DNA from 2 places in the Streptomyces sp. NBC_01508 genome. Region 1 is predicted to be linked to the other one. Evidence: riboswitches for the same ligand, from Rfam matches in the RefSeq annotation. Region 1 holds a riboswitch; the other holds the start of a gene.

Region 1 (14,577 bases):
GTGGCCAGCCAGGCGTCCTGCGGGCGGCCCATCAGCAGCAGCACGGGCGGGGAGTTGAAGATCTCGTCCTTGATCTGCCGGCTCAGGCCCATGCCGCCGATGGGGGTGGCCTCGCCGTCGAAGACGCAGGCGTCGACGCCGCCCTTGTCGAGCGCCTTCAGCACGGCGTGCATCGTCGCGCACTCCAGATACTCGACCGGCGGCAGATCGGCGGCCGGCCTGCGCCCCGCGGCCGTCCGCACCTGCTCGCGGGTGTTCGCGTTGTCGCTGTAGACCAGGACCGTGGCGGTCGGCTGCATTGTTCCTCCGTGACGTCCGTCGTGAGACCCGCTGCGCGGATGCTACTCCGTCGGACACCATGTCAGCACGGGTCCCGGCCCTTCCACGATGGGCCGTTCGGTCCCCGCCGCGATCCCGTCCGAAGTGGCTGACACTCCGAATGGCACCCCCGGGAGTGAGGGCGGGATAAGCGACCGACATAATGTCGGTCGTGGCGACAGCAACGACAGTAGAAACCGGGCACGCGCACCCGACGGTCAATCGGCCGAACCTCACCAGTGTCGGAACGATCATCTGGTTGAGTTCCGAGCTGATGTTCTTCGCGGCCCTCTTCGCGATGTACTTCACCCTGCGGTCGGTGACAGGGGATGCGTTCTGGTCGGAGAAGGCCGATACGCTGAATGTCCCGTTCTCCGCGGTGAACACCACGATCCTGGTGCTCTCCTCACTCACCTGCCAGCTCGGCGTCTTCGCCGCCGAGCGGGGCGACGTGAAGAAGCTCCGCTCGTGGTTCGTGATCACGTTCGTGATGGGTGCGGTCTTCATCGGTGGTCAGATCTTCGAGTACACGGAGCTCGTCAAGCACGAGGGCCTCTCGCTCTCGTCCGACGCGTACGGCTCCGCGTTCTACCTGACCACCGGCTTCCATGGTCTGCACGTGACAGGCGGTCTCATCGCCTTCCTGCTGGTTCTCGGCAGAACGTACGCGGCCAGGAAGTTCACCCACGAGCAGGCGACCGCGGCCATCGTCGTGTCCTATTACTGGCACTTCGTCGATGTCGTCTGGATCGGCCTCTTCGCCACGATCTACCTGATCAAGTAGCGGGCCACGCGCCCGACGCGTTCGCGCACAGTCCAGCAAGCACCGACGCAGAAGATCCTGACACCGGGGTAATCCGTGAAAAAGCTCTCCGCACGACGACGCCATCCGCTGGCTGCTGTCGTCGTCCTACTCCTCGCGCTGGCGGCCACCGGGGGGCTGTACGCCGCGTTCGCGCCCGCGGGCAAGGCACAGGCAGACGAAACCTCCCAGTCCCTCGCCATCGACGAGGGCAAGAAGCTGTACGCCGTGGGCTGCGCGAGCTGCCACGGCGTCGGCGGTCAGGGTACGTCCGACGGCCCGCTGCTGACCGGCGTCGGCGCCGCCGCAGTGGACTTCCAGGTCAGCACCGGCCGGATGCCGGCGCAGCAGCCCGGCCCGCAGGTACCGAAGAAGAAGGTCATCTACGACCAGAAGCAGACCGACCAACTCGCGGCGTACATCGCCTCGCTCGGCCCCGGCCCCGCGGTCCCGACGTCCAAGCAGTACAACCCGGACGGCGCGGACTCCGCCAACGGCGGTGACCTGTTCCGCAACAACTGCGCCCAGTGCCACAACTTCGGTGGTGAGGGAGGCGCGTTGACGAACGGGAAGTATGCCCCGGGGCTTGAGGGGGTATCTCCCAAGCACCTGTACGAGGCGATGCTGACCGGTCCGCAGAACATGCCCTCGTTCCCCGACTCGACGATGCCCGAGCAGGAGAAGCGGGACATCATCGCGTACCTCGACGCCGTGAACGGCGACGAGTCGGCGAACCCCGGCGGTCTCAAGCTCGGTGGCATCGGGCCTGTCAGTGAGGGCCTGTTCTCCTGGATCATCGGTCTGGGCGCACTGATCGCAGTTGCCGTCTGGACCGCGGCGCACACCGCTAAGGCCAAGAAGTCATGAGTAGCAACCGGAATTCAGACGAGATCCTGCCAACCGAGCAGGAGTCCGCGCACGGCGGCGAGGTGGAGCGTGCGGAGGATCCCTTCGCCGACCCCGGAATGCCGGCCCACCGGCCGCGTATCCAGGACATCGACGAGCGGGCGGCCAAGCGCTCCGAGCGCGCGGTGGCCTCCCTCTTCACGCTGTCGATGCTGGCCACGGTCGCCTTCATCGCGTCGTTCGTCGCCTTCCCCGTCGACAAGATCGTGTACATCTGGCCGTTCGGCCATGTGAGCGCGCTCAACTTCTCGCTGGGGATCACCCTCGGAGTCGCCCTCTTCGCCATCGGCGCGGGAGCGGTCCACTGGGCCCGCACGCTGATGAGCGACGAGGAGATCGTCCAGGAGCGCCACGCGATCGAGGCCACCCCCGAGGTGGCCGCGCAGGCGAAGAAGGACTTTCTGGTCGGCTCGGCGGAGTCCGGCTTCGGGAGGCGCAAGCTGATCCGCAACACGATGTTCGGCGCGCTGGCCATGGTGCCGCTCTCCGGTGTCGTCCTGCTGCGTGACCTCGGCCCGCTGCCGGAGGACAAGCTCCGCAAGACGTTCTGGAAGAAGGGCCTGATGCTCATCAACCAGAACACGAGCGAGCCGCTGCGTCCCGAGGACGTGACGGTGGGGTCGCTGACCTTCGCCCAGCCCGAAGGGCTGGACGATCACAACCCCAACTTCAACAATGAGATCGCCAAGGCGGCTCTCATGATCGTTCGTATCCAGCCCGAGGACATCAAGGACAAGCGCGAGCTTGAGTGGTCGCACGAGGGCATCGTCGCGTACTCCAAGATCTGCACCCATGTCGGCTGTCCCATCAGCTTGTATGAGCAGCAGACGCACCACGTGCTCTGCCCGTGCCACCAGTCCACCTTCGACCTTTCCGACGGCGCCCGCGTCATCTTCGGCCCGGCCGGTCACGCGCTTCCGCAACTGCGGATCGCTGTGAACGGTGAGGGTTACCTCTACGCGCTCGGCGATTTCGACGAGCCCGTCGGTCCGTCCTTCTGGGAGCGCGGATGAGCAAGTCGTCTGACGAAAAGAACCGCCAGGCACCCGCGGGCGAGCGGGTCGCCGACTGGGCGGACGGCCGTCTCGGGATCTACGGCGCGGCCAAGGGCATGCTGCGCAAGGTCTTCCCGGACCACTGGTCGTTCATGCTGGGCGAGGTCGCCCTGTGGAGCTTCGTCGTCATCATCCTCACGGGTGTGTATCTGACGCTGTTCTTCCACCCGAGCATGAACGAGGTCGTGTACGACGGCGTTTACGTACCGATGCAGGGTGTCCGGATGACCGAGGCGTACGCCTCGACGCTGGACATCAGCTTCGACGTCCGCGGTGGTCTGCTGATCCGGCAGATCCACCACTGGGCCGCGCTGATCTTCGTGGCCGCGATGTTCGTGCACATGATGCGTGTCTTCTTCACGGGCGCCTTCCGCAAGCCGCGTGAGATCAACTGGCTGTTCGGGTTCCTGCTGTTCGTGCTGGCACTGTTCACCGGACTCACCGGTTACTCGCTGCCGGACGACCTGTTGTCGGGCACCGGTGTTCGCTTCGCGCAGGGCGCGATCCTGTCCACACCGATCGTGGGCACGTACATCTCGATGTTCCTGTTCGGCGGGGAGTTCCCCGGCCACGACATCGTGGCGCGGTTCTACTCCATCCACATCCTGCTTCTGCCGGGCATCATGCTCGGGCTCGTGGTGGCGCACCTGATCCTGGTCTTCTACCACAAGCACACGCAGTTCGCGGGTCCCGGCAAGACCAACAAGAACGTGGTCGGCGCGCCGTTCATGCCGATCTACATGGCCAAGGCCGGCGGGTTCTTCTTCCTGGTCTTCGGTGTCATCACGATCATCTCGGCGATCGCCACGATCAACCCGGTGTGGGCCATCGGCCCGTACCGCCCGGACATGGTCTCCACCGGAGCACAGCCGGACTGGTATCTGGGCTTCTCCGAGGGCCTGATCCGGGTGATGCCTGGCTGGGAGATCAACCTCTGGGGCCATACGCTCGTGCTGGGCGTGTTCATCCCGCTGATGATCTTCCCGTTGGTTCTGGTGGCCCTCGCGGTCTACCCGTTCATCGAGTCCTGGGTCACCGGCGACAAGCGCGAGCACCACATCCTGGACCGGCCGCGCAACGTGCCGACCCGGACCGGCTTCGGTGTGGCCTGGCTGACCCTGTACTTCATCCTGCTCATCGGCGGCGGGAACGACATCTGGGCCACCCACTTCCATCTGTCGATCAACACGATCACCTGGTTCATCAGGATCGCGTTCTTCGTCGGACCGGTCATCGCGTTCGTGGTCACCAAGCGGATCTGTCTGGGACTTCAGCGCCGCGACGCCGAGAAGGTGCTGCACGGACGCGAGTCCGGCATCATCAAGCGGCTGCCGCACGGTGAGTTCGTGGAGGTCCACCAGCCGCTCGACCAGGGAGACCTGCACACGCTCACCGCTCACGAGCAGTACCGGCCGGCCGAGATCGGGCCGACGGTCGACGAGAACGGTGTCGAGCGCAAGACCTCGCCGGCGGAGAAGCTGCGGGTCAAGCTGAGCAAGGGCTACTACGGCGAGGGGAACCAGATCCCCAAGCCGACGGCCGAGGAGTACACGGAGATCACGAGCGGCCACGGCCACCACTGATCGAAGCTCCGTACGCGTCAGGGCCCCGGCCCGGTCCCCTTCGAGGGACCGGGCCGGGGCCTTCGTACGTACGGCGGACGTACGGCACGTGGCTCGGGCGACCGCGCTGTCCGCAGTTCGGGCAGCGGGTCTTGGAACGCCGGCGGCGCCGATAGGCTGACGCCTGGCAGCACGGGCCACACGGCCGTGCACCCGTCCACAGACCCCAGGAGCGAGCATGAGCAGCGCTGTTGCACCGGCCGGAGGCGACACCCTGGCGGCGCGTTCCTGGCCGGGTGTACTGAACCCGCTGCTGCGCGGCCAGGATCTCGACGCCGGTGACACCGCCTGGGCCATGAACCGCATCATGAGCGGCGAGGCCACCGACGCGCAGATCGCGGGCTTCGCCGTCGCGCTGCGCGCCAAGGGCGAGACCGTGGACGAGGTCTCGGGCCTCGTGCGCGCCATGTACGAGCACGCCAACACCATCGAGGTGCCCGGCGCCGCGGTCGATGTCGTCGGCACCGGCGGCGACCTCGCCAAGACCGTCAACATCTCCACGATGGCGGCGATCGTGGTGGCCGGGGCGGGTGGCAAGGTCGTCAAGCACGGCAGCCGCGCGGCCTCGTCCGCGAGCGGCGCCTCCGACGTACTGGAGAAGCTCGGCGTCAATCTGGAGCTGACGCCGCAGCGGGTCGTGGAGGTCGCCGAGGAGGCGGGCATCACCTTCTGCTTCGCGGTGAAGTTCCACCCGGCCCTGCGCCACGCGGCCAAGGCCCGCAAGGAGTTGGGCGCGCAGACCACGTTCAACATCCTGGGACCGCTCACCAACCCGGCGCGGGTCCGCGCCCAGGCGGTCGGGGTGGCGGACATCCGGATGGCGCCGATCGTGGCCGGGGTGCTCGCGGAGCGGGGCAACTCCTCGCTCGTCTTCCGCGGTGACGACGGCCTGGACGAGCTGACCACGACGGCGACCTCACACGTATGGGTGGTTCGCGACGGCCGGGTCACCGAGCAGGGCTTCGACCCCAGGGACATCGGCCTGGAGTTGGTCCCGGTCGAGGCGCTGCGCGGGGCGGACGCCTCGTACAACGCGGACGTCGCGCGCCGTCTGCTGGCAGGTGAGACCGGCCCCGTACGGGACGCGGTCCTGCTGAACGCGGCGGCGGCGCTGGTGGCGCTGGAGCCCGCCGACGGCACACTGAACGACCAGCTCGCGGCGGGGTTCGCGCGGGCGGCGAAGGCGGTCGACTCGGGCGCGGCGAAGCGGACGCTGGAGCGCTGGGTGGCGGCGAGCAACAAGTAGCGCGCTTTTTCGAGCCCGCCCGGCGATTGAGGGCGAACCGGCTGCCGGGCGGGCGCGCGGTGTCCCGTATCGCGGACGCCGTCTGGGCCGCCGCCCCGGCCGTGGGGTAATCTCACCCCAGGTCATGAGTGACAGCGACTACGGCCCCGGCCCGCTGTCCGGCAACCCTCCGTCCGTGGCGGGGTGCCCCGGGTGAAGACCAGGCCGCAGGCAGCGAGGTCTGCGGCAAGCGCGGACCCCTGGACATCGTTCGGATGTCGTCATCCCTGGGGTCCTGGTCCTCAAGGGAGCAGTCTCGTGAGCAAGCGAATGCGATAGGGCCTTCGGCCCGCCCCCGGCGCGTCTCGCACCGGGAACACGGTCCCGAGCCCTCTTCAGTGAGCGCCACCCCCGCGGTCCGTTCCGCGTCGTCACGGCATCCGCCGTCACGACGACGCGTCCGCCTGCCGGGTCCTGATGCCGTTTCCGCCTCGTCCTGCCGGGAGATACCACCATGTCCGCACCCACCGACGCCCTCACCCGCACCAGCACCGACCAGCCGCTGCCCGTGCTCGGAAGCGATGTCACCGTCCCCCTCGTCACCGGCGGCGAAGTCACCTACGCCGCGCTCGACTACGCGGCCAGCGCCCCCGCCCTGCGCCGTGTCTGGGACGACGTCGCCGCCTACGCCCCGTACTACGGCAGCGTCCACCGCGGCGCCGGTTACCTCTCGCAGCTCTCCACCGACCTCTTCGAGAACAGCCGCCGCACCGTCGCCCGCTTCCTCGGCTGCCGCGCGGACGACCAGGTCGTCTTCACCCGGTCCACCACCGACTCGCTCAACCTGCTGGCCGCCGCGCTGCCCGCCGGCTGCGAGGTGTTCGTCTTCGAGACCGAGCACCACGCGTCGCTGCTGCCCTGGCGCGACGCCCGCGTCAGCTACCTCGACGCGCCGCGCACACCCGCCGATGCCGTCGCCACCCTGGAGCGCGCCCTGGCGGGACGCGACCCGAAGGGCGGCCCCGCGCTGGTGTGCGTCACCGGCGCCTCGAATGTCACCGGGGAGCTGTGGCCCGTACGCGAACTGGCCGCCGCCGCGCACGCCCACGGTGCGCGCGTCGTCCTGGACGCCGCGCAGCTCGCCCCGCACCACCCCGTGGACATCGCGGAGCTGGACGTGGACTGGGTGGCCTTCTCCGGGCACAAGCTGTACGCGCCGTTCGGCTCCGGGGTGCTCGCGGGCCGCGCCGACTGGCTGCGGGAGGCGGAGCCGTACCTCGCCGGTGGTGGCGCCAGCCGCAAGGTGGCGCGCCGCGCCGACGGTGGTGTGGACGTCGAGTGGCACACGACCGCGGCCCGGCACGAGGCCGGATCCCCGAACGTCATCGGTGTGTACGCGATCGCCTCGGCCTGCGAGGCGCTGACCGAGGCGGGGTTCGACCGGCTCGTCGCGCGTGAGCGGGAGCTGGTGGCGCGGGTGCGCGCGGGTCTCGCCGAGGTGCCCGGGGTGCGGGTGCTGTCGCTCTTCGGCGACGAGGCGCCCCGGGTGGGCGTGATCTCCTTCGTCGTCGACGGCTGGAACAGCTCGCACTTCGCCGCCGCGCTCTCGGCGGAGTACGGCATCGGCGTACGGGACGGCCTCTTCTGTGCCCATCCGCTCGTCCGGACCCTGCTGGGCGGCGACGCCGGGGACCCGGGGGAGTGCGGCGCGCCGGACGCCGGCCCCGGTGAGAGGTCGCTCAACGCGATCCGGGTCAGCTTCGGGGCGGGCACGCCGGACGAGCACGTGGAGCGGTTCACCGGCGCGGTGCGGGAACTGGTCCGGGACGGCGCTCGCTGGAACTACCGCACCGAGGACGGCCGTTGCGTCCCGGACCGCGGCTGATCCGGGGACCGCGAGCCCGGCAAGATCCAAACGAGAGGCCCTACGCGTCGAGGCCGATCGCGAAAGCGGCTTCCAGGTCGTGCTGGGAGTACGTGCGGAACGCCACGTGCGTGTCCGTGGCCTCGACGCCCTGGATCTTGCTGATGCTGCCGGGGATGACGTCCGCCAGATCGTCGTGCTTGGCGACGCGGACCATGGCGATCAGGTCGTAGGTGCCGGTGACGGAGAAGACCTCGCTGACGCTCTCCAGCGCCGCGATCGACTCGGCGATCTCGGGGATCCGGTCGACGCTGGTCTTGATGAGCACGATCGCGGTGATCACGGTTGACGTTCTCCCTCGGTGGCCGCGGAACGGGACTTCACTCTAGTGCCCCTCCCGGTGAACGCCCTACGGCGGAAGAGCCCCCACGCGGTGGCGAAGCCGAGGGCGAAGCCCACCAGATGCGCCAGATACGCGACGCCGGGGCCCGGTTCGGCGTCGCGGGCCGCCAGCCACTGGAGGGCGAACCAGAAGATCAGGACGATCCAGGCGGGGAAGCGCAGCGGCAGGAAGAAGAGGAACGGGAAGAGGCTGGTGACGCGTGCGCGGGGAAAGAGACAGAGGAAGGCGCCGAGCACGCCGGAGATCGCGCCCGACGCACCCACCAGGGTCTGGTCGGAGTCCGCGTTCGCCGCCGCGTAGGCGAGCAGGGCGAGATAGCCGCAGACGAGATAGAAGAGCGTGAACCGCACCCGTCCCATCCGCTCCTCGGTCATCGCCCCGAAGACGTAGAGGAAGAGCAGGTTGCCCAGCAGATGGAGCCAGCTGCCGTGGACGAAGAGCGCCGTGAGAGGGGTGAGGAGCGCGTGGGAGTCGCCGCTCATCAGTTCGTCGGGGATCACCCCCCAGCGTTCGAAGTACGCGCTCTGCGCGGCGAGCAGGGTGTCGCCCGTCCCGTACGCGGGGTTGAACCCCGACAGCGGACCGGTCAGGAAGGCCAGAGCGCACAGGCCGATCAGACCGTAGGTCACGACCGGAGCTCCGGCCGCCGTGCGCCAATTGAACATCCACGGATCATCCCGTACATGGACAGACAGGCGCAGACCGCCTCGCCGCGACATGGGATACGCGGGAGGCCGTAGGGTTACGGCGCGCACTTTCCCGGTTCGGCGCCGCACCGGGGCGACGGTGCGGCAGGCTCGACCTCACCACAGCAGGGCTCGACGAAAGAGGACGGCACGATGACGACGGTTCCCTTGCCGACCGATGCCACCCGGTGGCGCTGCACGCTGTGCGGCAATCTCACCCGGTTCGACGTGACGCGCTCCTCCAAGGTGGTGGAGTACGTCCATCTGGACCTGGCCGGGGAGTCGAAGGTCGAGGAGCGCGACGTGGTCAGTGAGACCATCGAGTCCGTCCGCTGCCGCTGGTGCAACGCGGTGGATCAGATCGAACTGGTTGACAGGCCGGGCGCCGGTTCCTGAGGGAGCCGCCCGAAAGGGTAGTGGGGTGACGGATCGTGGAGCAGCCCGCAAGCGGCGCTGAGCCGGCCGGTGCGGCCGGCGGCGACGCCGAGGCGCTCGACCGGCCGCTGCCCGAGGGAGTCCGGCGCCGGGTCGTGGCGCTGGTCTCGGACGCCTTCGGCGGTCTGACCGTCACCGAACTGCCCGCCCAGCTACGACAGTACGCGCGCTTCACGCCGAGCCGACGCGCCCGGTTCGCGGGCAACGCGATGGCCGCGGCCCTGGAGAGCGACCCGGTGTTCCGGCAGCGGATCGGGGAGCGGTTCGCCCAGGCGGACCCCGAACTGGCCGCCGCCGTGGAGTCGGGGGCGCCGCCGCCGGCCGCCGACCCCGTCGACGTGGCCGCCGCCGCCTACGTCCTGCGCCCCGTCGGCTGGGTGAAGCTGGTGGCCGCCGCGGGCGAGGAGGTCCAGCGCGCCGACGCAGAGCGTGTCGAGGAGGAGAACCGCCGCGAGCTGGAGCGGCTGCGCGAGGAGCTGACCCAGGCCCGCGCCTCGACCAAGGCCGAGACGGATCGGCTCCGTACGGAACTGGACGCCGCCCGCAGGGAGGCCGAGTCCGCGCACCGCAAGCTGCGCGGCGCCCTGAGCGATGTGAAGCGCGGCGAGGCCGCCCTGCGTCGTACGGCCGCCGAGGTCGAGACGGCACGCGCGGAGGCCGCGGCCCAGGTGTCCGCGGCGGAGAGTGAGACCCGGCGCCTCAAGGCCCGCCTCACGGAGGCGGAGTCGGCGGTGGAGGCCGGCCGCCGGGCCGCCCGCGAGGGGCGCTCGGTGGGGGACATGCGGCTGCGGCTGCTGCTGGACACCGTCCTGGAGTCGGCGCAGGGGCTGCGGCGGGAGCTGGCGCTGCCGCCGGCCGCCGCGCACCCCGCCGATCTGGTCGACGCCGTGGAGCCCGGCCGGATGTCGCCCAAGGACATCGCGGCCCGCGCGCTGTCCGACATGGATCCCGCGCTGCTGGACCAGTTGCTCGCGCTGCCCCAGGCGCATCTGGTCGTGGACGGCTACAACGTCACCAAGACCGGCTATCCGACGATGCCGTTGGAGAAGCAGCGGCTGCGGCTGCTCGGCGGGCTCGCGATGCTCGCGGCGCAGTCGGGCGCCGAGATGACCTGTGTCTTCGACGGGGCCGAACTGGCCGCTCCCGTACTGCTCGCGCCGCCGCGCGGGGTCCGGGTGCTGTTCTCCAAGCCGGGTGTGACGGCGGACGAGTTGATCCGGCAGCTCGTCAGGGCGGAGCCGCCGGGGCGTCCGGTGGTGGTCGTCTCCACCGACCGTGAGGTCGCCGACGGGGTGGCGCGGGCCGGTGCGAGACCTGTCGCGTCCGCCTTGCTGCTGAAGCGGCTTTCGCGCGTCTAGTGTCGATCGCGGCACTAGTAACTCCTGTGGCCAATGCGGCATTTGGTCACCCGATGTCACGTCGCAGCGTCAATTGTTCGTCACTTTCCGTGTGAAGTATGTGAAGAAACCACTGCGCGGCGAAATTTTTTCCCTTCAGGATTTGAACTGATCACAAGAAGGTCACTAGGGTCAGGCCTCGAACCTTCGCGCGGTTGATCACCCATCCGGGGTGGCGGCGAAGGAACCGCCGAATTCGTGTAGTTCAGTCCGGTAGTCCCGGATTCCCGGCCCGCCGGGAAAGCTGACTCATGGAGCCGGGGATTCGCTCCCCACACCCGGTAGGCGGCTCTGAGGAAGAAGGAGCTCGCCTTCGTGGCGTCCCACCGTCGTCCCAAGCAGCCGAGCCGCGCCCGCGTGACCGTGCTCACCGCGACAGCGGCTGCGGCTGTCGCCCTGACGTCCCAGGCCGCGCAGGCCGATCCCAAGCCGACCAAGGAAGACGTCAAGGAAAAGGTCGACAAGCTCTACCACGAGGCCGAGGCCTCGACCGAGAAGCACAGTGGTGCCCTCGAAAAGGAAGAGAAGCTCGAAAAGCAGGTCGAGGCGATCCAGGACAAGGTCGCCCGCGGCCAGGACGAGCTCAACGAGCTGCGTAGCGGCCTCGGTTCGATGGCCAGCGCCCAGTACCGCTCCGGTGGCATCGACCCGGCGCTCCAGCTCTTTCTCTCCTCCGACCCGGACGACTATCTGGACAAGGCGTCCACGCTCGACCAGATGGGCGCCAAGCAGGTCGGCGCGCTGGAGAAGATCCAGGCCAAGCAGCGGACCCTCGCGCAGCAGCGCAAGGAGGCGACCCTCAAGCTGAAGGACCTCGCCGACACGCGCACGGAACTGGCGAAGAAGAAGAAGGACGTCCAGACCAAGCTCAACGCGGCGAACAAGCTCCTCAACACGCTGACCGCCGAGGAGCGCGCGCAGATATCGGCCGAGGACGAGGAGCGCGCGGCCCGTGGCAACGAGCGCGCCAACCTCGGCAACGAGGCGGCCTCTTCGGGAATGGCCGCCGCCGCGCTGGCCGCCGCCAAGACCCAGCTGGGCAAGCCGTACATCTCCGGCGCCGAGGGCCCCAACTCCTACGACTGCTCCGGGCTGACCCAATGGGCCTACGCCCAGGCGGGCGTGAGCCTCACCCGGACCACGTACACCCAGGTCAACGACGGCACGAAGATCGGCCGAGGCGAACTCGCCCCCGGCGACCTGGTCTTCTTCAGCGGTCTGAGCCATGTCGGGCTGTATGTCGGCAACGGCCAGGTGATCCACGCCCCCAAGCCGGGCACCGTGGTGCGGTACGAGTCCATGGAGTGGGCCGGCAGCTTCCAGTTCGGCGTCCGCGTCGGCTGACGCGGGCGGTCACGCACTCCTCACCACACCTCACGCACCTCTCACGGACACGACCGCGACCGCCCGTTCGGGCGAACTCCGGTTACTCCCGCTGACGCACGCCCCGCCGGTGACCTGTGATCTCCGGCGGGGCATCACTGTCTGTGCCCGGCGCGGTCTTTGGTCACTTTGTGTCCGCGCGGTTACTGTCTGCTGCGCCGTAGCTCCCGGCCATGCTTCCGCCCGTCGGGCGGCAGGGGCTGCGCAGTTGCGTCCAGCGGAAGGAAGTGCGGCTTCCTGTGGTGTCCCATCGTCGTTCCTCACACCCCGGCCACAGCCGGGGCACCCGGGTCACAGTCCTGTCCGCCGCGGCGGTCACGGCCGCGGCAGCCCTCGGGGGGGCGCCGGCGAGCGCGGACCCGCGGGAGCCGGCCGAGGCGACCCGGTCGACCGTCGACCGGCTGTACGAGGAGGCCGAGAAGGCCACCGAGCGGTTCAACAAGGCCGACGAGCGGGCCGATGTGCTGCGCGAACGGGTGGACCGGGTGCGCGACAGCGCGGCCCGGGGCCAGGAGCGGGTCAACCGGATGCGCGGCGCGCTCGGTTCGATCGCCGGCGCTCAGTACCGCTCCGGCGGGCTCGACCCGGCGCTCGCCCTGCTGCTCTCCTCCGACCCGGACAGCTATCTGGGCAGGGCCGAGGCCCTCGACCGGCTGAGCGACCGCCAGGCCCTGGCGCTGCGCGACCTCGGGCAGGCCCAGCGCAAGCTCGGACAGCAGCGCCACGAGGCCACCAAGGATCTCGCGGAACTGGAGCGCAGCCGGGCCGCCGTCGCCCGCCACAAGCGCACCGTCGAGGCCAGACTCGCCGAGGCGCGGCGGCTGTTGAACTCGCTGCCCGACGCGGAGAGGGACGCCGACCGTGCCTCGCGGTCCGGGCGCGACGGCGGGGCGATGTCGCTCTCCGGGGAGGCGCCCGCGTCCGCGCGGGCCGCGGCGGCCGCCCGCGCGGCCCGCGGCGTCGTCGGCCTGCCGTACGTGTGGGGCGCCAACGGCCCCTCGGGGTTCGACTGTTCGGGCCTGACCCAGTGGGCGTACGCGCAGGCCGGGGTCTCCCTGCCGCGTACCTCGCAGGCGCAGCGGTACGCCGGACAGCAGGTGCCGCTCTCCCAGGCGAGACCCGGCGACCTGGTCGCCTACCGCGACGACGCCAGCCACATCGGGATGTACATGGGCAACGGCCAGGTGGTGCACGCGCCTTACCCCGGCGCCTCGGTCCGCTACGACCCGGTCGGCATGATGCCGGTCTCGTCGGTCACCCGGGTCTGAGCCCGGCCCGCCGGGCCGCCCGCCCGGCACGTCCGGCGATCGGGGACGGACCGGCCACCGCACCGGGCGCCGGCGGTCCGTCGGGAGCCGTCCTCGCGGCGCCCCGTACGATCGGCAGGGTGGCAGGTCGGGGACGTACGACTCGAAGACGTGCGGCGGGTCGCAGGCGTACGACCCGCCGGGACGGGGCGCGCCGCCGTGCGGTCGCCGCGCTGCTCGGGTGTCTGCTGGTCGCCTCCGGGTGCTCCGCGCCCCCCGCGGCCGACGCCGCGACCGGCGCCATCCAGCGGACCCTCGACCGCCGGGCCGACGCCCTGCTCGACCGCGACGAGACCGGGTATCTGGCCGCTGTCGACCCCGAGGCCGGTGACCTGCTCGCCGCCGAGCGGCGGACGTACCGGAACCTCGCCGACGTGCCCGTGCGGTCCTGGGAGTACGGTCTGCGGGACGTCGAGCGCACCGGCACCCGCGCGACGGCGCGGGCCGAGCTGCGCTACCGGCTGGCGGGCTACGACAGCGCGCCCGTCACCTCGTCGCGCACGCTGGAGCTGACGGAACGGGACGGGCGCTGGTACGTGACGGCGGACCGGCCCGGCGAGGGCGGCGTGCGGCAGCTCTGGCAGCAGGGCCCCGTCGAGGTCGTGCACGGCAGGCGCAGCCTGATCCTCGGCGTCGGCCAGGACAGCACCCGGCTCCGCGAGATCGCCGCCGCGGCCGACCGGGCGGTGCCCGCCGTCGACGGGGCCTGGCCGGGCGAATGGGCGGGCCGGGTCGTGGTGCTGGTGCCCGCGTCGGTGACGTCGATGGCCGGTCTGCTGGGCGCCTCGGCGGCGAGCTACCGGGGCATCGCCGCCGTCACGACCGGTGAGACGGGGCCGAAGAGTTCGTCTCCCGCCGACCGGGTGATCGTCAACCCCGACGCGTACGGCCTGCTGGGCGACTTCGGGCGCCGGATCGTCCTCACCCACGAGACGACCCATGTGGCGACCCGCGCGGCCACCTCCGAGGCCACCCCGATGTGGCTGTCGGAGGGTTTCTCCGACTGGGTCGCCTACCGGGACACCGGTCGTACGGACGGGCAGGCCGCGCCGGAGCTCGAACGGTCCCCGCGCCGGGGCGGCGCGCCCGCCGCGCTCCCCGAGGACGCGGACTTCGCCTTCGACGCGGAGGCGGACGAACTGGCCCGCGCCTACGAGGGCGGGCGCCTGGCGTG
Region 2 (14,577 bases), 1.7 Mb from region 1:
GACGGCCTCGATGGCCTTCTCGATACCGCGCTTGAGGGCCATCGGGTTGGCGCCGGCGGCCACGTTGCGCAGGCCCTCGCGGACCAGGGCCTGGGCCAGGACGGTCGCGGTGGTCGTACCGTCACCGGCGACGTCGTCCGTCTTCTTGGCGACTTCCTTGACCAGCTCGGCGCCGATCTTCTCGTACGGGTCCTCGAGCTCGATCTCCTTGGCGATGGAGACACCATCGTTGGTGATCGTGGGGGCGCCCCACTTCTTCTCAAGGACGACGTTTCGGCCCTTGGGGCCAAGGGTGACCTTGACGGCGTCGGCGAGCTGGTTCATCCCGCGCTCGAGACCGCGCCGTGCCTCCTCGTCGAACGCGATGATCTTGGCCATGTGAAGTGGTCCTCCCGGACAGGGGGTCTCCCCAGGGCCTCCAGGCCCAAGGGGGCGGGTGGATCGGACCGTGTCGGCGCCCGCGACGGACGGCCTGAGAGCCGTGCGGTTCCTTGCCCCACCGGCTCTTCGGGCCTCGCTGACCCGGTCCATAAGTTGTCACTCTCACCTGCAGAGTGCTAACGCCAATGATTAGCACTCGACCCCCGAGAGTGCAAGCGGTTCCGGAGCGGCGGCAGACCCGCGCGGGGCGTGCGCGCGGCCCGCGCACGCCCCGCGCGCACGAACGCACGTGGGGCCCGTATCCCCTGCCGGGACACGAGCCCCACGTGTGTGAGTGCCTGCGAGTACGTGCGTGAATGCGTGCCTGAGTGCCTGTGTGAGTGCGTCGTTGGCCGATCGCGCCGGGATCAGACGGCGAGCTTGACCATGTCCGCCTGCGGACCCTTCTGGCCCTGCGAGATCTCGAACTCAACTCGCTGACCTTCTTCAAGGGTGCGGTAGCCGTCCATCTGGATCGCGCTGTAGTGGACGAAAACATCCGCACCACCGTCGACCGCGATGAAGCCGTAGCCCTTCTCCGCGTTGAACCACTTGACGGTGCCCTGAGCCATGCCCAACTCCCCTATTACTGGCCCCTGCGCGGGACCGCACTTCGCGCCGGAACGCGTCGACCGCGGCTGAATGTATCTGCCCAACTGCCCTCTGCAACAGGTCAATCGGACGAGAATTATGGGCATGGCGGAACACGCAAAGGGGTGAATTGCCGGGCTACCAGGGCAAGTCGGGCCGGGCAAAGCGCAAGGAACCGCGCAAACAGCGTCGGCACTTCGACCGCATCTTGTCGCGAACTCATATGCTCGGGGCACGGGCGACAGCCGGGGCTACCCCAACTGTACCGCGTTCAATCTCATGGAATTACCCCCTCCGCTTCTCTCGCGGAGGGGGTAACACCGTTCACCGTGCGTGCTGTTCAGCCGCCGGCGACGGCCGGGATGATCGAGATGCCGGCGCCGTCCGGGGTCGCGGTCTCCAGGCCCTGCTCGAAGCGGACGTCGTCGTCGTTCACGTACACGTTGACGAAGCGCCGGAGCTTGCCCTGGTCGTCCAGGACGCGGGCGGCGATGCCCGGGTGGTTCGTCTCCAGGGACTCGATGACCTGGGAGAGGGTCACCCCGTCGGCCGGAACCTCGGCCTTCCCACCGGTGTATGTACGGAGGATGGTGGGGATACGGACGTTCACGCTCATCGGATTCTGCCTTCCGGGAAGTAGCGGGTCGGTGAGATGCTCAACGCGCCAGACCCGCCGCGCGGAACGCGTCGAGACTCGGCGGGATCGTCGCGGTCGCCTGCGACGTCGCGGCCACGGCGTCCAGCGTCTTGAGCCCGTCACCGGTGTTCAGTACGACCGTCGTGAGCGCCGGGTCGAGCAGCCCCGCCTCGATGAGCTTGCGCGTCACGCCCACGGTCACCCCGCCCGCCGTCTCGGCGAAGATGCCCTCGGTCCGGGCGAGCAGCTTGATCGCGTCGACGACCTGCTCGTCGTTCACGTCCTCGACGGCGCCGCCCGTGCGGCGGGCGATGTCCAGGACGTACGGGCCGTCGGCCGGGTTGCCGATCGCCAGCGACTTGGCGATCGTGTTCGGCTTCTGCGGCCGTACGACGTCGTGGCCGGCCTTGAAGGCGACGGACACCGGCGAGCACCCCTCGGCCTGCGCGCCGAAGATCTTGTACGGCTTCTCCTCGACGAGGCCGAGCGCGATCAGCTCCTTCAGCCCCTTGTCGATCTTCGTCAGCTGCGAGCCGGACGCGACCGGGATGACGAGCTGGTCGGGCAGTTGCCAGCCGAGCTGCTCGCAGATCTCGTACGCGAGGGTCTTGGAGCCCTCGCCGTAGTACGGGCGGAGGTTGACGTTGACGAAGCCCCAGCCCTCGCCCAGCGGGTCGCCGATCAGCTCCGAGCAGAAGCGGTTGACGTCGTCGTAATTGCCCTCGATGCCGACGAGTTCGCCGCCGTAGATCGCGGCCATGACGACCTTGCCCTGCTCCAGGTCGTGCGGGATGAACACGCAGGAGCGGAAGCCGGCGCGGGCCGCGGCGGCGCCGACGGCGCCCGCGAGGTTGCCGGTGGAGGAGCAGGAGAGCGTGGTGAAGCCGAAGGCGCGGGCCGCCTCGACGGCGATGGCGACGACGCGGTCCTTGAAGGAGTGCGTCGGGTTGCCGGAGTCGTCCTTCACGTACAGGCCGCCGGTGACGCCCAGCTCGCGGGCGAGGTTGTCGGCCTTGACGAGCTTGGTGAAGCCGGGGTTGATGTTCGGCTTCGACGCCACGTCGGCGGGGACGGGCAGCAGCGGGGCGTAGCGCCAGATGTTGTCGGGACCGGCGGCGATGCGCCTCTTCAGCTCTTCGGGGCTGTCGGTCGGCAGGTCGTAGGCCACTTCGAGCGGGCCGAAACAGCTCTGACAGGCGAAGATCGGGCCGAGTTCGAAACGTTCCCCGCATTCGCGGCACGAGAGTGCGGCGGCGGGTCCGAGGTCCACGGGGGCGTCAGTGGCGTCGGAGTTGTGGTGAACAGTCTGCACAGCCATGAAGGCGAGGCCCTTTCCTCATCTTCCTCGCGACGCGTCTCGCCGCAAGACGGAATTGGCACCTTCCCCACCATGACCTCGCGGTCGGCGGGAGGGTTGCCGGGGCTTCAACGGGCCGTTCCCTCTGCCCCTCTGGATGAGCGGTATTCGATTGTCAGCCTGACGACCCCCGACATGCGACGGTCGTCCGCGTTGTTCAAGACTGTAACCGAACCCCTGGACGGTTGAGGCCTTCGTCCGATCCGCGAGATGGAGATCACGTGCTGGAAGAGGTGGAGCGCTGGCTGGCCCGGCGGTCCTGGTCGGCGGCCGACCGGCCGGTCGGCCCGCTGGCCGCGGCGAAGCAGGGTGCGCAGGTCAGCGTGGTGCTCCCAGCCCTGAACGAGGCGGCGACGGTCGGCCGGATCGTGTCGGTGATCCGGCGCGAGCTGATGGCGGGCCCGGTGCCGCTCGTCGACGAGCTGGTGGTGATCGACTCGGGCTCGACCGACCGTACGGGGGAGGTCGCGGCGGCGGCCGGGGCGCGGGTGGTGCACCGGGACGACATCCTGCCGAGGCTGCCGGCCGTGCCGGGCAAGGGCGAGGTGCTGTGGCGTTCGCTGCTGGTGACGAGCGGCGACATCGTCTGTTTCGTGGACGCGGATCTGAAGGACTTCTCGGCGGATTTCGTGTCGGGGATCGTGGGGCCGCTGCTCACCGAGCCGGACGTGATGTTCGTGAAGGCGATGTACGACCGTCCGCTCGGGGCCGAGCCGGGGCAGGGCGGCCGGGTGACGGAGCTGGTGGCGCGTCCGCTGCTGAATCTGCACTGGCCGCTGCTGGCGGGGTTCGTGCAGCCGCTGGGCGGCGAGTACGCGGTACGGCGCTCGTTGTTGGAGCGGCTGCCGTTCCCGGTGGGGTACGGGGTGGAGCTGGGGTTGCTGGTGGACGCGCTGCACACGGTGGGCCTGGACGCGCTGGGCCAGGTCGACGTCGGGGTGCGCAGGCACCGGCACCAGGACGGGCAGGCGCTGGGGCGGATGGCGGCGGCGATCTACCGGACGGCGCAACTGCGGCTGTCGCGGGGGCATCTGGTGCGGCCGGTGCTGACGCAGTTCGAGCGGGGCGAGGGCGGCTTCGAGCCGCGTACGCACGCGGTGGACACGGAGGAGCGACCGCCGATGCGGGAGATCGCGGAGTACGAGGCTCGGCGGGCGGCCTGATCCCGGCCCGGGAGCCGCGTGGCACAACCGGCCCATTCATACGATTTGTCTATATTGCCTGGCATGACGATGAACGCGGTGACCCTGACCACGGAACAGCTCTGGCTGCTGGGCGGCATGGCCCTCGCCCTCGTCGGCGCCGGGGTGGTCGCGCTGGCGGCGGCCCGCGGCCGGGGCCGTGGCTGATCCGCGCCAGGCCTGATCCGTACGTTTGAGCGTTTCCGTGACGGGCTAGATTTCGGCACATGGTCTCCGAGCAAGCCGCCCAAGTCCTTGTCGCGTCCAATCGCGGCCCCGTCTCGTACACGCTCGGTGAGGACGGCGGGCTGACCGCCGGGCGCGGCGGTGGAGGGCTCGTCTCGGGCCTCTCGGCCATCGGACCCGACACGAACGCCGTATGGGTCTGCGCGGCCCTCGGTGACGGCGACCGCGAGGCCGTACGGCGCACCGGCGGCCGGCTCGACACCGGCGACACGGGCGGGCAGCGGGTCAGGATGCTCGGCATCCCGCCGGAGATCTACGCGGACGCGTACAACGGCGTCGCGAACTCCACGCTCTGGTTCGTCCACCACCTGCTCTACCAGACCCCGCTGGAGCCGGCCTTCGGCACGGAGTTCCGGGAGCGGTGGGCGTCGTACGAGGCGTACAACCGCGCGTTCGCCGAGGCCCTGGCCGACGAGGCGGGCGACGGCGCGGCCGTCCTGATCCAGGACTACCACCTGGCGCTGGTGCCGGGCATGCTCCGGGCGCTCCGTCCCGATCTGCGGATCGGGCACTTCTCGCACACGCCGTGGGCCCCGGTCGACTACTTCCGGCTGCTGCCCGACGACGTCGCGCGCCAACTGCTGCGCGGCATCCTCGGCGCGGACCGCGCCGCGTTCCTGACCCACCGCTGGGCCGACGCCTTCACCGCCTGCTGTACGGAGCTGCTGGGCGGCACCGGCAAGACCCGGATCGGCGTGCACGGCCTGGGCGCCGACGCGGACTTCCTGCGGGAGCGCGCGCACCGGCCCGACGTGGACGAGCGGCTGGCCGAGCTGCGGGAGCAGATCGGCTCCTTCGACGGGGCGCCCCGCAAGGCGATCGTGCGGGTCGACCGCACGGAGCTGTCGAAGAACATCGTGCGCGGCATGCTCGCCTACCGGCAGTTGCTGACGGACCGTCCGGAGTGGCGGGAGCGGGTCACGCATGTGGCGTTCGCCTATCCGTCCCGGCAGGATCTCGCGGTCTACCGCGACTACACGGCGCGCGTCCAGGAAGTGGCCGACGAGATCAACTCCACGTACGGCACGCCCGGTTGGACGCCCGTGGTGCTGCACGTCAAGGACGACTTCGCTCGGTCGCTGGCCGCGTACCGCCTGGCGGACGTGGCGCTGGTCAACCCGATCCGCGACGGCATGAACCTGGTCGCGAAGGAGATCCCCGTCGTCTCGGAGGACGGCTGCGCGCTGGTGCTGTCGCGCGAGGCGGGCGCGTACGAGGAGCTGGGCGAGGACGCGCTGGTGGTGAACCCGTACGACGTGAGCGCCACGGCGGCGGCGCTGCACGAGGGCCTGACGATGGACGACGACGAGCGCGCGGCGCGCACCAAGCGCCTGGCCGCCGCCGCGACGGCGCTGCCGCCGCAGCGGTGGTTCCTGGACCAGCTGGACGCGCTGCGCGCCGTGTGAGGGCCTGTCGCCGTGTGAGGGCCTGTCACCAGGCGACGGGTCGGTAGTCCTTGAGCAGTACGCCGTGGACGGGGGTGCCCTCCTGCCCCTGCACGATCGGGTGGTAGATCCGCGCCGCGCCGTCCACGATGTCCAGCGGTGGGCGCCAGCCGGTGGCGGCGTGCCGCTCCCTGGCGGGCAGGGGTTTCTCGTCGGTGACCCAGCCGGTGTCGACGCTGCACACGTGGATGCCGCGCTTCGCCAGCTCGGCGGCGCTGGTGCGGGTGAGCATGTTGAGGGCGGCCTTCGCCATGTTGGTGTGCGGGTGGTCGCTCGTCTTCTTACGGACGGTGAACTGGCCCTCCACGGCTGACACGTTCAGCAGATACCGCCGGGGCCGGGGTGACGCCTCCAGCAGGGGCAGCAGCCGGTCGGCGAGCAGGAACGGGGCCACCGCGTTGACCAGTTGGACCTCCAGCATCTCGGCCGGGTCGATGTCGCCGAGCCGGGAGGTCCAGGAGTTCACGGCGGCGGTCTCGGTCAGCAGCCCGGCCTCGTCCACGGCCGGCAGCACGGCGGCCGTGGTTCTCGTACGCGGGACGAGCCCGGCGGCCCAGGACCGGGCCGCCAACTCGCCGTTCCCGGTGCCGGGGACGGCGAAGTCGGGGGCCGTCCAGACGGCGGGCGGGCCGGCGGGCGGCAGCGCCGGGCGCGGCGGTGCGGCCTCGGCGGCGGCCAGGGCGGAGTAGGCGCGCGGCGAACGGCGCAGCGTCTGGGCCGCGTTGTTGATCAGGATGTCCAACGGCCGTGCCTCGGCCAGCAGATGGTCGGTGAAGGCCAGCACCTGCCGGGGGTCGCGCAGGTCGAGCGCGGCGACGCGCAGCCGGTCCCACCAGTCGGCGGCGTCGGGGGCCGCCGCGAAGCGCCGTACCGCGTCCTGGGGGAAGCGGGTGGTCACGGTGAGGTCGGCGCCGTCGCGCAGCAGCATCAGCGCGAGCTGGTGGCCGATCTTGACGCGCCCGCCGGTCAGCAGCGCACGGTGCCCGGTCAGATCGGTGCGGGCGCCGCGGCGGGTGAGGTTGTCGCGGGCGCAGTCGGGGCAGAGGCGGTGGTAGAAGTGGTGGATCCGCCGGTAGTGGTCCTTGCAGACGTAGCAGCGCTGGGCGCGCCTCAACTCGCCCACGAACCGGTCGTCTTCATCGCCGCGGGTCGGCGCGTCGGCGGCGAGCGGGGCGTCCGTCGTCCGGTCCGGCGCGCCCATGACGGTGCCGGCCTGGGTCTTGGCGTCCACCGCCGCGCGGGCGCCACGGGTGGCCGAGCGGCGTTTGCGCCGCCCGTCCCGGAACAGTTCGCTCGCGGCCCGCTCCAGCCGCTCGCGCCGGGGATCCTCGATCGACAGGCCCCGCGCCTCGTTCAGCGACTCCAGCGTCGCCTGTATCCGGTCGTCGTCCATCGCGCCCTCGCCCCCGTAAACACCGAAGGACCATGATGCGCGACCCGGCCGCGCAGTGTCGCCCGCGTTTCCGCGCGTGGCATCTCCAGTGCTATGACCGGAAGGGTTCACCGGGTCGGTCCGGTGGGCCGCGCAACCCGGTCGACGTTCCCGGCCACAGCACGAGGGCGTGTTGCGAAAGTCCCGCCTGGCCGACGACGCCTGGCACGCCCTAGAGACGGGCCGCCACCGATGCCAGGAAGCCGACCAGTGCCCCCGGGCCCGGCAGCACCAGGTCCGCCTTCTCGGCGAGTTCGGGGACCTCGCCCGTGCCGCTGCACAGCAGCAGACCCGGGTGGCCGTTCGCGCGCAGGGTGTCGACCGCCGCGAAGGCCGGGAGGTCGCCGAGGTCGTCGCCGCCGTAGACGACCGTCTCGGCGCCGACCTCGCGGACGTACTCCTCCAGGGCCACGCCCTTGTCCATGCCGGGCGGGCGCAGCTCCAGGACGAGGCGGCCCGGTTCGAGCATCAGGCCGTGCCGGGCCGCCAGGCCGGCGAGGGGGCCACGCAGGGCGTCGAACGCCCCCTGGGGGTCCGTGGCGCGGCGGGTGTGGACCGCGACCGCCTGGCCCTTCTCCTCGATCCACGTACCGCGCCAGGCGTCGAACCGTTCGAGCAGTCCGGGGAGTTCGGCGCGGACGGCGGCGACTCCGGGGTGCGGTGCGGGGGTGCGTACGGTGCCGCTGACCGCGTCCCAGCGTTCGGCGCCGTAGTGGCCGAGGACGACGAGGTGTTCCAGGCCGGGCACACCGGCGAAGCCGCCGTACCGCACCGCGACACCGGCCGGGCGGCCGGTGATCACCGCGACGGACGCCACGTGCGGGGCGAGGGCGACGAGCGCGGGGACGGCGCCGGGGTGGGCGCGGGCCTGTTCGGGGTCGGGGACTATCTCGGCGAGCGTGCCGTCGAAGTCGAGCGCGACGACGGCTTTACCGGGCCGGGCGAGGAGCGCGGCCAGGCCGTCGGCGCCGGCGGGGGTGACGGGGGTCGGCAGGGGGTGCGAGTGGCTGCCCATGTTCCGACCCTAGCCGCCGTCAGCGGCGGGCGCGGCGGGCGTCGCGGATCCGGCGCAGGCGGTTGACCGTCACCGGGTCGTGGGCCAGGGCCGGCGGGTCGTCGATGAGGGCGCCCAGCAGTTGGTAGTAGCGGGTGGGCGAGATACCGAGCTGTTCTCTGATGACGCGCTCCTTGGCGCCGGGACCGGGCCATGAGCGCTGCTCGACGGCGAGGACGGCGCGGTCGCGCTCGGTCAGTTCCGACCGTCCGGCGGAACCGCGCCCCTCGTGCGGCGTGGGTACGGCCTCGTGCTCGGCCTCGGGCTCGGATCCGGATCCGGGCTCAGGTGCGGGTGTGGGTGCGGGTGCGGCGGTCATAGGGCTGACACGCTACTCGGCGCTCTCCGCCGTGGTCGCGTCCCGGCCGATCCTCGCCAGGATCTCCGACGGCACCGCCCCGGGCCGCACCGTCTTGCCGATGTTCTTCTTGATGTCGTCGCTGACGCCCGCCCACGACGTCTTGCCGAACGGGTACAGCTCGGCGGTGGGCAGCGCCTCCAGAAACTGGCGCAGTTCCTTGTGCTCGTCGTCCGCCACCATCGTCTCGGACGCGCTGTAGGTGACCGGCAGGAGGTCGTACTGCCCGACGAAATCCATGACGTTCTTGTCCTCGAAGGCGAAGTCGAGGAATTTACCCGTCTGTTCGCGGTGGCCGGGCTGCTTGAAGGCCATGATCCAGTCGGCGACACCCATCGTCGCCTTGGACTTGCCGTTGACACCGGGCAGCGGCACCATCCCGACGTCGACGCCGGCCTTCTCGGCCTCCTGCATCATCGTCGGGTGCCCGTTGAGCATGCCGACCTTGCCGTTCGTGAACGCCTTGAAGGCGTCGGCGCGGTCCAGTTCGCCGGGCGGTACGGGGCCGGTGAGGTCCTTGCCCACCAGCTCCTTCTGGAGCCATTCGAAGGTCTTGATGTTCTGGTCGGAGTCGACCGCGTACGAGCCGTCGACCGCGTCCGTGTAGCCGCCGCCACCGCTGAGCATCCACATCATGGTCTCGGCCTGCGCCTCCTCGGCGCCGAGCGGCAGGGCGAACGGGGTCGTGACGTCCTGTGCCTTGAGCGCCTCGGCGGCCGACCGGATGTCGTCCCAGTTCTCCGGCGCGGCGAGACCGGCCGCCGTGAAGAGGCCCTTGTTGTAGAACAGCAGCCGGGTGCTGGCGACGAACGGCATTCCGTACTGGGTCTGGTCGACCTTTCCGGCGTCGGCGAAACGGGAGAGGAAGTTGGCCTGTGTGGGGACGGAGAGCAGTTCGTCCGCGCTGTACAGCTCTTCCTTCTTCACGTAGTCGGCGTAGGCGCCGATCTGCGCGATGTCGGGGGCCTCGCCGTCCCTGACCATCTTCGCCACATCCGCGTCGACGGTCTTCCAGGAACGCACATCGACATCGACATCGATGCCGGGGTTCTTGGCCTCGAACTCCTTGGCCAGACTGTTCCAGTACTTCTTCGAGCTGTTGGCGGCACTGTTGCCGTAGTCCGCCGCCACGACCTTCAGGGTGACGTCACCCGAACCGCTGGAGCTGCCGCAGCCGCTCAGCGCCATCGTCATGCCCAATGCGGCTATCGCCGCGGTATGCCTCAGGAAGCGCTGCTGCACAGCTCTTTTCCCACCCTCGTATTCGCTCGGCCGTCTCTACGGCGTTGTCCGTCCCAGTCGGTCCCCCGCGACGTCCTGCGTTGACGAGCTGCGATTTTCCCCCATGGACTGCCGGAGGTCTACATCGGCCCCGTATCGCTTCGGCAACTTCCCTCCCACCCGGCGGGTTTGGCGAAGACTTTGTATGGGCTGGCAACAATCCCGCACAGTGGACTAGACCTTTCTTGGGTTTTCGCGCGAGAATGCGCATGTGAGACACGTCATCGCCCTGGATGTGGGCGGCACCGGAATGAAGGCCGCCCTGGTCGGGACGGACGGCGCGCTGCTGTACGAAGCGCGCCGTGCCACCGGCAGGGAGCGCGGCCCCGACGCGACCGTCGAGACCATCCTCGGCTTCGCGGCGGATCTGCGCGCGTACGGCATCGAGCACTTCGGCGAGAGCGCGGTCGCCGCCGGGGTCGCGGTGCCCGGCATCATCGACGCCGAGCGGGGGATAGCGCTGTACGCGGCGAACCTCGGCTGGCGCGACGTACCCCTGCGGGATCTGCTGGGCGCGCGCCTCGGCGGCGTACCGGTCGCGCTCGGGCACGACGTACGCACCGGCGGGCTCGCCGAGGGGCGGCTCGGCGCCGGCAAGGGCGCGGACCGGTTCTTCTTCGTCCCGCTCGGCACCGGCATCGCGGGCGCCATCGGCATCGACGGCACCATCGAGGCCGGCGCGCACGGCTTCGCGGGCGAGATCGGGCACGTGGTGGTCCGGCCCGACGGGCCCGTGTGCGCCTGCGGGCAGACCGGCTGCATGGAGACGCTCGCCTCGGCGGCGGCCGTGACCCGGGCGTGGGCGGCGGCCAGCGGTGATCCGCGGGCCGACGCCGCCGACTGCGCGAAGGCCGTCGCCTCGGGCGACCCGAGGGCCGTGGCGGTCTGGACGGACGCCGTCGACGCGCTCGCCGCCGGGCTGGTCACCGCGCTCACCCTGCTCGACCCCCGAAGGCTGATCATCGGTGGCGGTCTCGCCGAGGCCGGGGAAACGTTGTTCACACCCCTGCGGGCCGCGGTCGAGGAGCGGGTCACGTTCCAGAAGCTGCCCGAGATCGTCCCGGCGGCCCTCGGGGACACCGCCGGATGCCTGGGCGCGGGGCTGCTCGCCTGGGATCTTCTCTCCACGGAGGTATCCGCCTGATGGCCGCACGCGCCGAAAGCACGGTTCTCGCCGACAGCATCGTTCTCGCCGGCGCCCGGGTGGTGCTGCCGACCGGTGCCGTGGAGAACGGACGGGTGAGGGTCGAGGGCGGACGCATCACCGAGGCGGGGCCGACAGCCTCCTCCGTAGGAGACGCACCCGCAGGACCCGCAGGAGACGCGCCTCCTACGGAGGCCGGCCCCGGAACGCTCGACCTGACCGGCCACTGGGTGGTGCCCGGCTTCGTCGACATGCACAACCACGGCGGCGGCGGCGCCTCCTTCACGGCGGGCAGCGCGGACGACGTCCTCAAGGGCGTCCGTACGCACCACAAGCACGGCACCACCACGCTCGTCGCCTCCACCGTCACCGGCGAGATGGACTTCCTCGCGCAGCGCGCCGGGTTCCTCTCCGAACTCGTCGAGCAGGGCGACCTCGCCGGTATCCACTTCGAGGGCCCGTTCATCTCACCCTGCCGCAAGGGCGCGCACAGCGAGGCGCTGCTGCGCGACCCGGACCCGGCCGAGGTGCGCAAGCTCGTCGACGCGGCCCGTGGCACGGCCAGGATGGTGACCCTCGCCACCGAACTGCCGGGCGGCATCGACTCCGTACGGCTGCTGGCCGAGCACGGCGTGATCGCCGCGATCGGGCACACGGACGCGACGTACGAGCAGACGGTGGAGGCCATCGAGGCGGGCGCGACCGTCGCCACGCACCTGTTCAACGCGATGCCGCCGATCGGCCACCGCGCGCCGGGGCCGATCGCCGCGCTGCTGGAGGACGAGCGGGTCACCGTCGAGCTGATCAACGACGGCACGCATCTGCATCCGGCGGCGCTGGAGCTGGCGTTCCACCGCGCGGGCGCGAACCGGGTCGCCTTCATCACGGACGCGATGGACGCGGCCGGTTTCGGTGACGGTGTCTACCAACTCGGGCCGCTGGAGGTCGAGGTCAAGGACGGCGTCGCGCGGCTCGCCGTGGGCGGCTCGATCGCGGGCTCCACCCTCACCCTGGACACGGCGTTCAGGCGCGCGGCGACGATCGACCGGCTGCCGGTCGCCGATATCGTGCGGGCGATCTCCGCCAACCCGGCGAAGCTGCTGGGCGTGTACGACCGGGTGGGCTCGCTGGAGCCCGGCAAGGACGCCGACCTGGTGATCCTCGACGCGGACTTCGCGGTCACCGGCGTACTGCGCAAGGGCGAATGGGTGGTCAGGCCCCAACTGGGCCGGTAGGCCGGGCCGTCCGGCGATGGAGGGCAGGCCGGCCGGGCCGCGTTGTGGGCCCGGCCGACGATTGAGGACGAACCAGCCGCCGGACGGACCCCGGCCGTCCGATCCGGCCCACCAGTGGGACCGCCCGCCCCTCGTTTGGCATGATCAGGGCAGTACGGAACGGGTACGGAGCGGGCAGCCACCCCCTCCCCGACACATCCCCGAGGGGGCCCCGCATGATCCTCACGGTCACGCTCAACACCGCCCTCGACATCACCTACCGGACCACCGCGCTGACCCCGCACGCCACCAACCGCGTCGCCGAGGTCGCCGAACGGCCCGGCGGCAAGGGCCTCAACGTCGCCCGGGTGCTGTCGGCGCTCGGCCACGAGACCGTCGTGACCGGCTTCGCCGGCGGCCGGACCGGCGACGCGCTGCGCGAACTGCTCGCCGCCGAAGGCGGCCCGTCCGACGCCCTCGTACCCATCACGGGCACCACCCGCCGCACCATCGCCGTCGTGGACGAGACGACCGGCGACACGACCCAGCTGAACGAGCCGGGCCCGACCGTCACACCCGCCGAGTGGGCCTCGTTCCTCACCTCCTACGAAGGGCTCGCCGCCCGCGCGGAAGCCGTGGCACTGTGCGGCAGCCTGCCGCCCGGCATCCACGTCGGCGCGTACGCGGAGCTGGTACGCCTCGCACGGGGCGCGAACCGGCCCGTCCTGCTCGACACCAGCGGCGAACCGCTGCGCCGGGGCATCGCCGCCCGCCCCGACCTGGTGAAACCCAACGCCGACGAACTGGCGCGGCTCACCGGCTCCCGCGAGCCGCTGCGCGCGACCCGTGACGCGCGCAGGCGCGGCGGCCGTGCCGTGATCGCCTCGCTCGGCGCCGCCGGACTGCTTGCCGCGACCCCGGACGGCTCGTGGCGTGCGGCACCGCCGAAGGCGGTACGGGGCAATCCGACGGGCGCGGGCGACTCGGCGGTGGCCGGGCTCCTGTCGGGGCTCGTGGAGCGGCTGCCGTGGCCCGACAGGCTCGCCAGGGCGGTCGCGCTGTCCACGGCGACGGTCCTGGCGCCCGCGGCGGGCGAGTTCGACCGGGAGGCGTACGCGGAGCTGCTGCCACGCGTCACCGTGACCGAGCAAGCACCGTGACGGAACAAGCACCGTGACGGAACGGAACAGTCAGAACAGGGGAGCACATGCCACTCGTCAGCACCGGTGAACTCGTCTCGGCGGCAGCCGCCGATGAGCGGGGTGGACGGGGCGGCATCGCCGCGTTCAACGTCATCACGCTGGAGCACGCCGAGGCGATCGCCGCCGGCGCCGAACGCGCGGGTCGCCCCGCGATCCTCCAGATCTCCGAGAACGCGGTGAAGTTCCACGGCGGCCGACTGACGGCCATCGCCGCGGCCACCGCCGCCGTCGCCCGCGCCTCGGACGCCCCGCTCTCGCTCCATCTCGACCACGTCGAATCGGCCGAACTACTGCGCGCCGCCGACGGCGAGGGCTTCAGCTCGGTGATGTTCGACGCGTCGAAGCTGACCTACGACGCGAACGTCGCCGCCACGGCGGAGGCGGTCGCCTGGGGCCACGCACACGGCATCTGGATCGAGGCCGAACTGGGCAAGGTCGGCGGCAAGGACGGCGAACCGCCTCTCGGCGCCCACGCCCCCGGCGTCCGTACCGACCCGGCGGAGGCGGTCGCGTACGTACGCGCCACCGGCGTCGACGCGCTCGCCGTCGCGGTCGGCTCCTCGCACGCGATGACGGACCGCACGGCGGCCCTGGACCACGAGTTGATCGGCGCACTGCGCCGGGCCGTCCCCGTACCGCTGGTGCTGCACGGCTCGTCGGGCGTCCCCGACGCGGAGATCCGGCGGGCGGTGGCGGCGGGCATGGTCAAGATCAACGTCGGTACGGCCCTGAACACGGCCTTCACCGGCGCCGCCCGCGCCTACCTGGAGGCCGACCCGAAGTCGGTCGACCCCCGGAAATACCTCGCCCCGGCTCGCGAGGCGATGACCGGGACGGTGGCGGCTTTTCTGAAGGTGATCGGCGGCTGACCGACCACCCGCCGCGGGCGATCGGTCCCGCTGCCGCTACCTGGGCGGCGAGACCTCAAGCCAGTCGAGGATGGCATCGCACTGGTTGCCCTGCTCGCAGGAGATCTTGATCTCGTTGGCCCCCTTCTGGAGCTGGACCGGCGCCC

Evidence for each region. Region 1 has a riboswitch for S-adenosylmethionine ahead of OG700_RS29850 (aminotransferase class V-fold PLP-dependent enzyme). Riboswitches for the same ligand answer to the same signal wherever they lie in the genome.
Region 2: linked by a shared signal. The riboswitch ahead of thrC (threonine synthase) and the one ahead of OG700_RS29850 (aminotransferase class V-fold PLP-dependent enzyme) in region 1 are both predicted to bind S-adenosylmethionine.

What each region holds. Positions count from the first base shown of each region.
Region 1 is NZ_CP109419.1:6,444,138-6,458,714, forward strand. Features, by position in the region: gene OG700_RS29820 (hypothetical protein) at 1-299, opposite strand, end outside; gene OG700_RS29825 (heme-copper oxidase subunit III) at 482-1,102, shown strand; gene OG700_RS29830 (c-type cytochrome) at 1,178-1,987, shown strand; gene OG700_RS29835 (Rieske 2Fe-2S domain-containing protein) at 1,984-3,039, shown strand; gene OG700_RS29840 (cytochrome bc complex cytochrome b subunit) at 3,036-4,664, shown strand; gene trpD (anthranilate phosphoribosyltransferase) at 4,882-5,949, shown strand; SAM riboswitch class IV at 6,070-6,187, shown strand; gene OG700_RS29850 (aminotransferase class V-fold PLP-dependent enzyme) at 6,443-7,813, shown strand; gene OG700_RS29855 (Lrp/AsnC family transcriptional regulator) at 7,854-8,135, opposite strand; gene OG700_RS29860 (rhomboid family intramembrane serine protease) at 8,132-8,860, opposite strand; gene OG700_RS29865 (hypothetical protein) at 9,035-9,277, shown strand; gene OG700_RS29870 (NYN domain-containing protein) at 9,313-10,674, shown strand; gene OG700_RS29875 (NlpC/P60 family protein) at 11,029-12,057, shown strand; gene OG700_RS29880 (NlpC/P60 family protein) at 12,336-13,364, shown strand; gene OG700_RS29885 (hypothetical protein) at 13,484-14,577, shown strand, end outside.
Region 2 is NZ_CP109419.1:4,733,819-4,748,395, reverse strand. Features, by position in the region: gene groL (chaperonin GroEL) at 1-378, opposite strand, end outside; gene OG700_RS22140 (cold-shock protein) at 789-992, opposite strand; gene OG700_RS22135 (MoaD/ThiS family protein) at 1,352-1,627, opposite strand; gene thrC (threonine synthase) at 1,668-2,966, opposite strand; SAM riboswitch class I at 2,982-3,109, opposite strand; gene OG700_RS22125 (glucosyl-3-phosphoglycerate synthase) at 3,227-4,168, shown strand; gene OG700_RS22120 (hypothetical protein) at 4,232-4,354, shown strand; gene OG700_RS22115 (trehalose-6-phosphate synthase) at 4,414-5,838, shown strand; gene OG700_RS22110 (SDR family NAD(P)-dependent oxidoreductase) at 5,864-7,270, opposite strand; gene otsB (trehalose-phosphatase) at 7,482-8,324, opposite strand; gene OG700_RS22100 (DUF3263 domain-containing protein) at 8,344-8,682, opposite strand; gene OG700_RS22095 (ABC transporter substrate-binding protein) at 8,695-9,915, opposite strand; gene OG700_RS22090 (ROK family protein) at 10,214-11,146, shown strand; gene nagA (N-acetylglucosamine-6-phosphate deacetylase) at 11,146-12,381, shown strand; gene OG700_RS22080 (1-phosphofructokinase family hexose kinase) at 12,597-13,520, shown strand; gene OG700_RS22075 (ketose-bisphosphate aldolase) at 13,568-14,431, shown strand; gene OG700_RS22070 (CBM35 domain-containing protein) at 14,468-14,577, opposite strand, start outside.